2 regions of the Bacillus sp. JZ109 genome follow, and region 2 is predicted to be linked to the other one. Evidence: predicted binding sites of a transcription regulator. Region 2 holds the regulator's gene; the other holds the start of a gene.

Region 1 (6,923 bases), 1.6 Mb from region 2:
CATGGCAAATGAAAGAAAAATGATTTTTTTGGCTCCCCATTTGTGATGGAGCTGCGCGCCCACCCAGTTGCTGGCTGACATGAAGATTGAAAATATAGAAAGCGCCATCCCGCTGTTAGACGTATTAAGCCCAAATTGGTTCGTCATAAATAACGGCATAATCAATAAGACGGCATACATCATCAAATTGCTTAACAAGACTGATAAATTCGCATTTGTAAAGGTTGAGCTTTTAAACAGTGCAAAGTCAATGATAGGGTGCTTGGTACGTTTTTCTCTTCTGAAAAAAAGCGGAACAAAAAGAAGTATCAATACACTGTATACCGCATATCCCCATGGAGCCTCATTTTTCGTCAGCAGGATAATGGAAACGATGCTGCCTGCAAGCAAGAGAGAGCCGATGATATCCAGCGGCGCGTCAGATTTATTTTCTTTATATTGAGGAAACATCGTTAATGCCGTAAATAAAGCAATAGCGAGGAACGGGATGTTGACCCAAAAAATCGAATGCCAGCTGAAGCTGTCAATCAGTATAGAGCCGATAAAAGGCCCGAGTGCTGCACCAAGTCCCGCACCCAGTCCGAAAAATCCAAACACTTTCGGTAGGCGTTTTTCAGAAACAACATGCCGGATAATGGCAATGCTGTTTGGCGTAAGCAATGCCCCGCCGACAGCCTGCAATGCCCGAAAAACAATTAACAGGAGCAGACTCGGTGAAAGGGCGCAGCCTAGAGATGCGATTAGAAAAAGGCCGACTCCCCATAAGTACATTGTTTTATTGCCGTACATGTCACCCAGCTTTCCTGCAATCGGCTGTGTGACTGCCATCACGATTAAATAAACGGTAACCACCCAAGTGATGCTTGCGATGGACTCGTTATACGTATGGGAAATAGATGAGAGCGCGACCGCGATCATCGTTGAATTAATGGGAGCCAGAATGGCCCCCAATAATAGCGAGACGATCAGCGCCCATTCTTTTCTTGAGCTCATTGGGATCCTCCTTTTTATTATGCCAAGGAGTTAATCAGCAGAAATTCCTTTGACAAATAGAGCTGTGCTGTGCTCCAGCATTTTTTCCTGGGGCATTGATATGACCCGGTCTCCTAAGTGGAGACGGTGAATGAAATAACCGAAGATAATCGACATGAACACGTCGGCATGCTCCGCTTCATTTCCTGTCTGAATAACCCCTTTCTCACCCATTGTTTTGAGATAATCAACCAATAGCTGTTTCATAGATTGGGGATATTCAGTGACGTGGTTAATGACATCCTGAAACATGGCCGGTTCACGAAAGCTGATTTTAATGATATCTTTTCTATGTTCGAGCTCCTCCAAGAGACAGGTTCCGATATGAAGCAGGTCTTTGTACAAATCCCCTTCTGTTTGTTCCAAAATGCTGCCTCTGTTTGAAGAATGCTGAGAAAGCAAAGCCTCAACTAGTCCTTGTTTGTTTTTAAAGTTCCTGAAAATCGTCGCTTCACTTACATTTGCTTTTTCTGCAATTTCTTTTGTAGTTGTTGCGCGATATCCTTTTTTGACGAGCAGCTGCATGGCAGCGTCAAGGATTCTCTTGTTTGTCGGTCTCAATACGTTTCACCTCACGAGTATACTGGCAGGACAAGTATACACCCGCCCCGCTTGTATAAGAAAGAGGGGGACGCATCAGGACCGGCTGACAACTGTGATTTTGCCGCTGCTTCCGTCAACAGTGATGATGTCACCGTCTCGCAGTCTTTCGGTTGCCGTGCGTGTGCCGAGAACGGCTGGAATGCCGTATTCACGGGCAATAATCGCAGCGTGAGACAAAATGCCGCCTGTGTCTGTAATAATCGCTTTGGCGTCTTGAAACAGGCTGGTCCATAGCGGTGTGGTCATCTTGCAAACGAGTACGTCCCCAGGCGCGAATTGAGAAAATTCATTGGCGTCCCGAATGATTTTCACCGGACCTGTCGCAATGCCGCTTGATGCCGCAATGCCAAAAATATGATTCTCTGTGTTTTTTTCATCCTCTATCACAGCGCCGACAATTTCTTCAGCTGCTTTGAGCTGTTCTTTTGTCGGGGTGCCGAGGTAGGCAGGGGCTTGGGCCAGCTCATACTCATGAAAAATCTGTCTGCGTTTTTCAGCCTTTTCTTGCAGGGATACAGGGTGAAGAAGCGCTTGTTCCACTTCGTCGTCATATAAAAACCAAAGGTCCTCACGATCTTGAATGACACCGTTTTCCGCCAGCAATTCACCTATCTTCAGCAGAAAGATTCTCGCCTTGGCATCCAGCATGGCGTCAATATAAAAGTGGTGATCATCTTTTATATTTGCAGAGTTCAGTGTCCATTGATAATAGCGGTCAAATTCGGTGCGCAAACCGGGATCTTCTATGTTTTCCAAGAATTCATTGTATAATTTCTCTCGTTTTTCTTTCGTTTTCTGAAATTCATTGTCAAAATGATAGCCATTACGGACATAATTTTGAATATTAGCCAGAGCGAAATACGGATTTTCCACCCAGATTTGTTCAATCAGATCATGACTTTTAACAGATCTCCATCCGTATTCTTGCAAGAATTCATGGACGTTCTTCAGGAAGTGTCTCCCCTCATCTGTTTGTTCTAATTTCTCCTGGAGCTGTTCAGGCTTGTTGTTTTCAAAAATGGTCAGAAGGTTCGGGTTCTCCTGAACTTCCATAGAAAATAGCCATAAGCAACGGTCCGTTTCCAGTGATTTGTTCATTTTTCCTGTCAGCATCTCATAAAAATGAGCGTTTTCGGACTCTCCTTGAATGTCCTGATACATCGCTTGCAGTTTGTTTGTTAAAAGGATTTGCGGGAAAACGATATTGAAGTGCTCTTCATAAGCCGTGAGATAAAAGGCCTTTAGTTTTTGAAAAGCATCCAGTGCGCTTTCTGCGGTATGCTCAGTTTGTGCGAGCTGGTCCAGTGTCCGGTAAAAAGGGAGGTATGTGTGATTGATGATGTCATACATATGCTCCGATAAAATCGGGAAAAGCTCTTTGCCGCAGTCTTCAGAAGGAGGCTGCTGTCCACCTTGGTTTTTGGAATAAATATGTCCGCGATAAAGTTTTACTTCATCAACAACTACACCAATCGGAAACTTTTGCATGCTCTTCTTCAAGCCATATTCCAATGCTGGCACGATGAAGGATGAAAATAACGGACTCACCGGACCTTCAATATTAGACTCCATGTTAAGCCAGAAATCATTCATATCAGTGTCGGTAATCATGAAGCTGCGTTTTTCTTCTGCCGCCTTTTTGTCCTGATCAATGGTTGTAATCGGGCGAGCTTGCAGAAGGTATATTTGATGATCAGCAATTCCAAATTCTATATCGACAGGATATCCGTACAGGTCTTCGGTTTTTTTTGTGATTTCAGCCAATTCAATCACTTGTTCATCTGTAAGGCAAAAACGGCTGCGCATGTCTTCACTCGTTTCTTTTTCAGCAATTCCTTCTGCCGCAGACTCCATGTAGATTTCCTTTGCACCTATTTCTTTCTGAATCTCAAACGAAGATTTATTAACAATGAACGTGTCTGGGGTAACACTTCCTGAAACAACAGCTTCACCCAACCCGTAGCTGGCGCTGATTAAAAGCTCTCTATCATCATGGGTAACAGGGTTGCGGCTGAAGATAACACCTGACATTTCTGAATCGATCAGCCCCTGAACGACTATTCCCATTAACGACTCTGCGATTTGATTGTTCATTTTTTTCTTATAGCTGCTGACCCGCCCAGAAAAAAATGAGGCCCAGCATTCTTTCACTTTAGCCAGAAACTCTTCCTCTGTTTTGATATTTAAGTAGGTTTCATATTGACCCGCGAATGAGGCGCCTTCTAAATCTTCCGAAGCAGACGAAGAACGCACGGCTACGGATCGATATGATTCTCTAAGCTTATAAAAGGAACTAGTCAGCTCATCTTTCAGCTCATCCGAAAATGTTCCAGAAATGATCCCGCTTTCGACGTTTTCACTAGTCTCTTGAAGCTGGTTGTCCTCCATAAAACGTGCGAGCGCATTCGTTTGAATAATAAACCCGTCCGGAACAGGAAGACCGTGTTTGGTCAATTTAATCAAATTCATTCCTTTTGCTCCAGCCAGCTGGCTGGACTCTTCTGCCTGGCGAAATAAAACAGAATACATATTTGAAACCCCTCTTTTCTTCATTCATTTTGTTTTTCTCTCTAGTCTTTTTATTGCGGAGCCTGTGTTTAAAAAATGATAGTAAACACTATCATTCAATTGTAGGTTTTCAGGAAAATGCTGTCAAACGCAGAAAGTCCTAAATAAAATGAATAGTTAAGTTGGTTATATTATCCTGGAAAATGCGGCCGTACTGGTACTGTATGCCTATTTTCTTTTATTCTCGGAATCTGGCGACGGACTTGATGATGTAATAAAAAAAGTGCCGCTGATTAGAACAGCGGCACCATGGAATAAGTTTTGACCAGCACCAAAATGCAAATATGGTGATTGATTTTGGCTGAAAAGGGGTATGGTGTAGGAGAGGGAGCGAATGCACGATTGTCCGATTCTTCATTTTTTACTATAATCAGATCAGATGAAGAATCCCTGAGGAGGGTTTTTGTTGATTACAAAAGCCGTTTTTGCATTGTTTTTCCCTTTTATGCTTGTTGTTCTATTTACTAGAGTCACCTTTAATCATTATGTGGCGATCGCTTTAACAGCTGCATTGCTGTTTGCCTCTTATTTAAAAGGCTATACAGAAACGTATTTTATTGTAGGATTGGATGTTGTGTCTCTTGTGGCTGGCGGACTGTACATGGCCAAAAAAGCTGCAGAGAAAAAAGAAGAATAAATCGGACATAATGAATATAAAGACTGAATACCTGCTTTTACGATTTAAAAGCAGGTTTTTTATACACAAAAACAGCTGGAAATAAAAAACCACCGAACTTTAGTTCGTATTTTTAGTGATTTTGCTTTCCATTGTGTTACTATATCTATAGGAAGATTTCGTTAAAGAAACGGAGGCTTATTTTTGTGAAAGATCGCTTTGAGTTAGTCTCGAAATATCAGCCCCAGGGAGATCAGCCGAAAGCCATTGAAAAGCTTGTGAAAGGAATTCAGGAGGGCAAGAAGCATCAGACTCTGCTGGGTGCGACAGGAACTGGGAAAACATTTACGGTGTCTAATTTGATTAAAGAAGTCAATAAGCCGACTCTCGTGATTGCCCATAACAAAACCCTTGCTGGACAGCTTTACAGTGAGTTCAAGGAATTTTTTCCGAACAATGCTGTCGAGTATTTTGTCAGCTACTATGATTATTATCAGCCGGAGGCGTATGTGCCTCAAACGGATACATTTATAGAGAAAGACGCTAGTATTAATGATGAAATTGATAAACTGAGACACTCCGCCACATCAGCTTTGTTTGAGCGCAGAGATGTCATTATTATTGCGAGTGTGTCTTGTATATACGGCCTCGGTTCGCCTGAGGAATACCGGGAAATGGTCGTGTCACTGCGGACTGAAATGGAAATTGAGCGCAATGAGCTGCTCAGAAAACTTGTAGACATCCAATATGCCCGCAACGATATCGACTTTCAGCGCGGTACATTTCGTGTGCGCGGGGATGTAGTGGAAATCTTTCCGGCATCCCGTGATGAGCATTGTATCAGAGTTGAATTTTTCGGTGACGAAATCGAACGGATTCGGGAAGTGGATGCGCTGACAGGAGAAATTCTCGGCGACCGAGATCATGTTGCGATTTTCCCGGCTTCCCACTTCGTAACGCGGGCCGAGAAAATGGAGAAGGCGATTCAAAATATCGAGAAGGAGCTTGAGGAGCAGCTAAAGGTCATGCATGAAAACGGAAAGCTCCTTGAAGCGCAGCGTTTAGAGCAGCGGACAAGATATGATCTTGAAATGATGCGTGAAATGGGTTTCTGCTCCGGCATCGAGAACTATTCAAGACATTTGACTCTGCGGCCTCCAGGTTCAACGCCGTATACGCTTCTTGATTATTTCCCAGACGATTTTATGATCGTGGTGGATGAGTCGCATGTGACAATTCCCCAGGTGCGCGGCATGTTTAACGGAGACCAGGCGCGGAAACAGGTGCTCGTGGATCACGGCTTCCGGCTTCCATCAGCGCTTGATAACCGTCCGCTTCGTTTTGAGGAATTTGAAAAGCATATGCACAATATCGTGTATGTATCCGCAACACCAGGGCCGTACGAGATTGAACATACAGATGAAATGGTCGAACAGATCATTCGTCCGACGGGGCTTCTTGACCCGCTTATTGACGTCCGTCCAATCGAAGGTCAGATTGACGACTTGATCGGCGAAATTCAAGCTAGAATAGAGCGGAATGAACGGGTGCTTGTGACAACTTTGACGAAGAAGATGTCAGAGGATCTGACCGATTATTTAAAGGAAATCGGCATTAAAGTAAACTATCTGCATTCTGAAATCAAGACGCTTGAACGGATTGAAATTATCCGCGACCTGCGCCTTGGCAAGTACGATGTGCTTGTCGGCATCAACCTGCTGAGGGAAGGTTTGGACATTCCCGAAGTATCCCTTGTTGCGATTTTGGATGCGGATAAGGAAGGTTTCCTTCGTTCGGAGCGGTCGCTGATCCAGACCATCGGACGGGCAGCGAGAAATGCGGAAGGCCGCGTCATTATGTACGCCGATAAAATAACGAAGTCTATGGAAATTGCGATTAATGAAACAAAACGCCGACGCGAGCAGCAGGAGCGGTTTAATGAAGAGCACGGCATTACGCCGAAAACGATAAATAAAGAAATTCGCGATGTCATTCGTGCCACAGTAGCAGCTGAGGATAAAGCGGAATACAAAACAAAAGCTGCGCCGAAGCTGTCGAAAATGACGAAGAAAGAACGCCAGAAAGTCGTTGAACAGATGGAGCA
Region 2 (6,923 bases):
CAGCAAGATAAGAGGTGTTCATTCGAAAAAAGAAGGAAGGGAAAGAGTACGTGCCTGGATTAGAACAAATGAAAAAAACGAAACCATTTTTACCGCTCTTTATTCAGTGTATCGTTCAAATGGAGAGGGGTATATGAATATTTCTTTACCGCTTCCATTCAGTAGCATGACAGGTATTTTAAAACCATATCATCATCAGGAGAAGCTGGTTTTAACAAGCAGGCGGAGAAAAAGCAGAGCGGGGGATGAGGGGATTTATCTGCAAACAATAGCGGGAACTTGTCCGCTTCCTTTATCTGAAACCTTTCTGATAGAAGCTGCACATGACAACAAATTAACCGCTGTTCATCATATGTGGCTGTTTGGAATAAAATTTCTAACTGTTCATTACAGCATTACACATATTAACCAGCCTATTGAAAGAACCTAACACAAAGAAGAAGCTTCGTCTGCCAGTTGTAATAGATGCACTGTTTTAAAAAAATTCTGCGCCGCATCAAGACAGGAAAGGAAGGGTTTATGGTGTTTTATATCAGTTTATTTCTGATTCTTTGGCTGGCTGCGGGGTTTGCAGTGGGAATGAAACAAGTGTATGTCGATCAGCTGTTTGATAAAACTGTGATCGAAAGGCTGGAAAAAGAAGCGAATGATCATGGACACGCTGACCGGATGATCAAACAGCGCGCCCTTTATATTGCAGCAGTGACATTAAGCGGGTTTATTTCTGTTTATTATGAAATGAAAACAATCCCGCAAAGGCGAAACATAAGAAAAATTGAAAAAAACATCATGAAATTAAATCAAGCAAAAAAACGAAGAATGAAGAGAAAATAAAAATGCACAGGCCAAAGGGCAGGTGCATTTTTGTTTTGTATGGAAATGGGGGAGGTGGTGCCAGCTTACTTTTCATAAATTCAAAAATGAGAAGAACAGCGCCCGGGCTAATGGTATATAATATTGTGAATTTAACAAAAATTTAACAAGGAGGACAAGAGAATTCGTGCTAAAGCCTCAAAGAGACCTACATCCTGTTGATTTGGACTTAGAGGCGGAGTAGATGAAACCGGCCAAAGTATCCCTGCTCCGCCGTTTGCTCCATTCCTTGAAGCATGTTGATTGTAACATAGCCAAACGTTTTCCATCAACTATTAAAATTGTAAAATTATTGTTTATTTTTATGGTATTTACTCCGATTTCTTCAATTTATGCTGAAGATGTATATCAGAATTTTGAGGAATTAAAAAACAATGAAGATCCTTCTGATTACGACATTTTTACGAAAGAAACCGGAAGCCCTGTTCTTGTTTTAGCTATTCACGGAGGAGGTATTGAAGGCGGGACAAGTGAAGTAGCGAGAGAGCTCAGCAAAGAGTACTCGATGTATTTATTTGAAGGCTTAAAATCGACAGGAAACTCAGTCCTGCACATTACGAGCACGCACTTTGATGAACCTCGGGCCCTTAAAATGACGGGAAATCATGAATATGTCATTTCATTACACGGGTACGCAGAAGAAGATCAGCAGATCGAAGTCGGCGGTACAGATCGCGTAAGAGCGGCAGATTTAGTTGAGAAATTGCAGCATGCCGGTTTTCCTGCTGTATTGCTCAATACGGACCATCCGCATGCGGGCGTTAGTCCGAATAACATTGCAAATAAATCAAAAACAGGTTTAAGTATCCAGATAGAAATGAGCACAGGCTTTAGAAAGTCTTTGTTCGGCATCTTTTCTTTAAAAAGCAGAGCTGTTACTCAAAATGAGAGGTTTTATAAGTATACAGAAGTGATGTTCCGTTTTCTCAAAAATAGCTACTGAAAAATAGGAGGCGATAAGACAGCCTCCTATTCCTTATGTTTCTCTTTCGTTTCGGGAAATAGCTCGTCCGCGGCTTCCGTTTGATACTGCAACGTGTTATCTCTCGCTGACAGTTCATTTCGGAAATTTTCATCAAGCACATTTTTCAGTAAATACCGATGAAAAAAGTATTCAAAAACAGTAAGACAGGCAGCGGAAAGGAGAGCTGCTCCAAATGGTGAGAAATCGTTTCTTGTTTGGGTTAAAACAAATACCCAAAGAATAACGAATGAAAGGCCAAAGTCAGCCAATGAAGCTGTAATATTGTTTGTTCTGGGTAAGACGAGCATGTCACCAGAAAGATAGGAAACAAAACCTAAGAAAAGTGCAATAAACATCACACTTAAAAAGGATGCGTGATAGACTCTGTCCAAAATCACATATAAAAGGGCGAGAGTGAAAGCAATCTTTGAAGCAAGCGCAATGATATGTTTCATTTGACCACCTAAATTGTTATTTTTTGAAGAAAATTCTTGGGCGTAAACAAATGATAAATAATGCAATTCAAAACCATTCATAATGGTCATGTTACTATTTTAAACAGTCCGTTTTTGTTTACACTGGTATTTTTTTTCAGCAGTATGAAACTTTCTTATGAAAAAAGACGTATATGTGGATGATCAGCTTTCAAGGGGGGAATGATTTGTGGAGATAAAAGGAATCAATCACTTGTTATTTTCAGTTTCGCATTTGGATACATCGATTGATTTTTATCAAAAAGTGTTTGATGCAAAGCTTTTGGTAAAGGGAAGAACAACTGCATATTTTGACATGAACGGCATCTGGCTAGCGCTTAATGAAGAACCAGACATCCCGAGAAATGACATTAAGCTTTCTTATACCCATATTGCTTTTACAATTGAAGATCATGAATTTGAGGAGGTATCAGCTAAATTAAAAAGACTTCATGTCAATATTCTGCCTGGCAGAGAACGAGATGAACGCGATCGAAAATCAATTTATTTTACCGACCCTGACGGCCACAAATTTGAATTTCATACCGGAACACTTCAAGACAAGCTTCGATATTACAAACAAGAAAAAACCCATATGCACTTTTATGATGAAACGGCCTTTTGATATCACACACCATATTTCATATAAGGTTAAATTTAAAGAAGGGTGTTGGTGGAGACTTTATGTTTGGGGAAGGTTTCTACCCGATTAGTTCAACGATGCCATATCTTTTGAACTGCACAAGTGATTCGGTGAAGGAGAATTTGAAATACATATTACATTTTATATGAAGAAAGCGAGCTGTTTTAACAGAGTGTTGAACTACCTAAACTATGTACTAAATTTTCAGTTATATCAATTGCCTCGCCCTTTAATAAATATAAAACCGCATCCTTCCACGACCTAAAAATGAAACGTTTTTAAGAAGATAGCGTCTAATATTCTAAACGTTCATATTTTGAATAAAAGTTTCCTGAAGGAAAGAAAATTTCTTGACTTCAACAATTGTTTGGTGGATAATTATGGTGTAAACATGATGTTCTTTTTCCTCCTATTCAGGCTCGCACCCAAAAGTCAGGGCGAGCCTGCTTTTTTTGAACAACAAACCCCCTCTCCGTAAAGGAAAAGGGGGTTATTTCATGCATCTGATAGATCAATAGATTAATGGACGGTTCTGAACACGCCAATCACTTTCCCTAGAATGCTGACATTCTGCAAAATGATAGGTTCCATCGTTGGGTTCTCAGGCTGCAAGCGAATGTGTGTATCCTCTTTATAGAATCGTTTTACAGTTGCTTCATCATCTTCTGTCATCGCAACTACAATTTCCCCATTGTTCGCTGTGTTTTGCTGTTTAACGATGACATAGTCCTTATCGAGAATACCAGCATCTATCATACTGTCTCCCATAATCTCCAGCATAAATACATGCTCGTCTGGAGGAACCATGCGGTCAGGGAGCGGAAAATATTCTTCAATATTTTCTACTGCTGTAATAGGAGATCCCGCCGTGACTTTCCCGATGACCGGTACATTAACGACCTGGCTTTGCGGAATGTCTACTTCTTCATCAAGAATTTCTATTGCTCTTGGTTTTGTCGGATCCCGTCTGATCAGCCCTTTTGTTTCCAAGCGGGCCAAATGGCCGTGGACAGTAGAGCTGGACGCAAGCCCGACAGCCTCTCCGATCTCTCTCACGGAAGGCGGATATCCTTTTGATTTAACCTCTGCTTTAATAAAACGGAGGATATCAAGTTGCCTTTTTGATAGCTTCGTCATTTTTCGCACCTCAAAACGTCGATTTTAAGAAGATTATAGCATGATTTTCCTTACAGTACAAACATAGGTTCGAAAAAACAATTGACAGAAACGTTTGTTCGTATATACTGAAATTATAAAAATGCGAACAAACATTCCTGTTGGAGGTTATGATCATGAGTAAAGAATCTATTATTTTTGTCGGTCTGTTCACAGTGATTTTGAGCGCGGTTATCCTTATGCTGTCATATACAAGCAGCGGCCAAGAGCTTAATCAGTATGTTAAAATAGAAGTCCAGCAAGGCGACACACTCTGGTCAATTGCTGATCAGGTAGCCGATACAAAAAAGATAAACAAAAATGATTTTATTGAATGGGTAGCTGATAAAAATCAACTTCAAACCTCTGATATCCAGCCGGGTGATGAGTTAGTGATCCCATTGAAAAAGAAGCATCAGGATGCATATGAATTAGCAACTGTAAGATAGAGAGGAAAGAGAGATAAAATGAAAGCACTCATTTATGCCCGTGTAAGCACAAATAAAGAACAGCAGGAAACGTCATTAAAGCGGCAGGAGGAGGAGCTTACGGCCATTGCAGCGGAGAACGGCATGGAAGTGGTCAAAGTGATTTCAGAAAAAGCCAGCGGATATGAAATGGATCGGGATGGTGTATTTGAGCTGCTTGATGTGATTAAGAACGCTGGAATTGATGTCATTTTGGTTCAGGATGAGACTAGGCTCGGACGGGGAAACGCAAAAATCGCACTGCTTCATTGTATTTATAGAGAAGGTGTGAAAGTCTATACAACGGCTCATAGAGGTGAACTGGAGTTATCGGAGGCTGACTCAATGGTCTTGGAAATCGTCAGCATTGTGGAAGAGTATCAGCGAAAGATTCACAACATGAAAATCAGACGGGGAATGAAACGTGCAGTAAAAAACGGTTTTAAACCGCAAAAAAACTTAAAAAACCAACATGGGAACAGTGGAAAAGAAAAAATAGAGGTGCCAATCTCAGAGATCGTCCGCCTGAGAGCGAATAAACTGACGTTTGCTGAAATCGCGGCTACCCTAAGAGGGTTTGGCTATGATGTCTCTAAAGCAACCGTTCACCGGCGTTTTCAGGAATACATAGAGAATGAAGAGACAGCAGAGTGAATCAGTTGTAAAACTTTTTTTGATCTAGTACTATATAGACAAAATGCAATAAAGGAGTTTAACATGATTTCAAACGCGAAAATTGCCAGAATTAATGAACTTGCTGCCAAAGCTAAAGCTGGCGTTATTACAGAAGAAGAAAAAGCCGAACAGCAAAAGCTCCGTCAAGAGTACTTGAAAGGTTTTCGTTCTTCTATGAAGAACACGTTAAAAAGTGTGAAAATCATTGACCCAGAAGGCAATGATGTTACACCAGAAAAGCTAAAAAGAGAACAAAGAAATAACAAACTTCACTAATATAAGAGGAATACGGCAATATCGTATTCCTCTTTTGCATATACTATAATCAAAACTCTTATGTGACAAAATTCAACAAGTTTCTCTCAAATTTAAGCTGAAACAGTTGAGAAAAAGTCGTCAGACATTTATGATGTAAGGGTACAACACATAAGGAAGGGGATTTTTATGGATACAATTGAAAAGAAATCAGTTGCTACCATTCGCACACTGTCAATAGACGCTATTGAAAAAGCAAATTCTGGTCACCCAGGGATGCCGATGGGAGCCGCTCCAATGGCATACACGCTGTGGACAAAATTTATGAACGTAAGTCCGGCAAACCCTGGCTGGTTTAACCGTGACCGTTTTGTTTTATCTGCTGGACACGGGTCAGCACTATTATACAGCATGCTTCATTTAAGCGGGTTTGATCTTAGTATTGAAGATCTTAAGGGATTCCGCCAGTGGGGCAGCAAAACACCAGGACATCCGGAATTCGGACATACTGCCGGTGTTGATGCTACAACAGGTCCGCTTGGCCAAGGAATTGCCATGGCAGTCGGTATGGCAATTGCTGAACGCCATTTGGCGGAAACATATAACCGCGATTCATTTAACGTAGTCGATCATTATACATACAGTATTTGCGGTGATGGTGATTTAATGGAAGGTATTTCTTCTGAAGCCGCTTCACTCGCAGGCCATCTTCAGCTTGGCCGTCTGATCGTACTATACGATTCTAATGACATCTCTCTTGATGGAGACCTCGACCGTTCATTCTCTGAAAACGTGAAACAGCGTTTTGAAGCAATGAATTGGGAAGTTCTTTATGTTGAGGATGGAAACAATATTGAAGAATTAACAGCGGCTATCGAAAAAGCACGCCAAAATGAAAAGAAACCTACATTAATTGAAGTGAAAACGACAATCGGATTCGGTTCACCTAACCGTGCCGGTACATCCGGTGTTCACGGTGCACCGCTTGGTAAAGAAGAAAGCAAATTAACAAAAGAAGCTTACGCGTGGACATATGAAGAAGACTTCTACGTTCCGTCAGAAGTCTATGAGCATTTCGCTGCAGCTGTTAAAGAATCAGGTGAGAAAAAAGAACAAGAATGGAATGCTCAATTCGCTAAATATAAAGAAGTTTATCCTGAACTTGCTGAACAGCTTGAACTGGCAATCAAAGGAGAGCTTCCGAAGGACTGGGATCAAGAGGTTCCTGTGTATGAAAAAGGAAGCAGCCTGGCATCCCGTGCATCTTCCGGTGAAGTTCTCAACGGACTTGCGAAAAAAATTCCTTTCTTTGTCGGAGGTTCTGCTGACCTAGCGGGATCGAACAAAACGACTATTAAAAATGCCGGTGATTTTACAGCGGTTGATTACTCAGGCAAAAACTTCTGGTTTGGTGTACG

Evidence for each region. Region 2 encodes LexA, which represses DNA repair genes until DNA is damaged. Its sites were predicted from a motif close to CGAACATATGTTCG; they were not measured.
Region 1: uvrB (excinuclease ABC subunit UvrB) is a predicted target of LexA. The motif match lies at 4,934-4,947, and genes of this name have one in related genera.

Annotation. Positions count from the first base shown of each region.
Region 1 covers NZ_CP096388.1:610,506-617,428, forward strand. The annotation lists gene M1D94_RS03140 (MFS transporter) at 1-993, opposite strand, end outside; gene M1D94_RS03145 (TetR/AcrR family transcriptional regulator) at 1,024-1,593, opposite strand; gene M1D94_RS03150 (PEP/pyruvate-binding domain-containing protein) at 1,669-4,164, opposite strand; gene M1D94_RS03155 (CsbA family protein) at 4,610-4,840, shown strand; gene uvrB (excinuclease ABC subunit UvrB) at 5,026-6,923, shown strand, end outside.
Region 2 covers NZ_CP096388.1:2,218,348-2,225,270, reverse strand. The annotation lists gene M1D94_RS11765 (YndJ family protein) at 1-430, shown strand, start outside; gene M1D94_RS11760 (hypothetical protein) at 520-834, shown strand; gene pghL (gamma-polyglutamate hydrolase PghL) at 1,058-1,816, shown strand; gene M1D94_RS11750 (YndM family protein) at 1,843-2,292, opposite strand; gene fosM (FosM family fosfomycin resistance protein) at 2,501-2,935, shown strand; partial or broken gene M1D94_RS11740 (hypothetical protein) at 2,844-3,102, shown strand; gene lexA (transcriptional repressor LexA) at 3,473-4,090, opposite strand; gene yneA (cell division suppressor protein YneA) at 4,240-4,557, shown strand; gene M1D94_RS11725 (YneB family resolvase-like protein) at 4,576-5,229, shown strand; gene M1D94_RS11720 (DUF896 domain-containing protein) at 5,293-5,526, shown strand; gene tkt (transketolase) at 5,695-6,923, shown strand, end outside.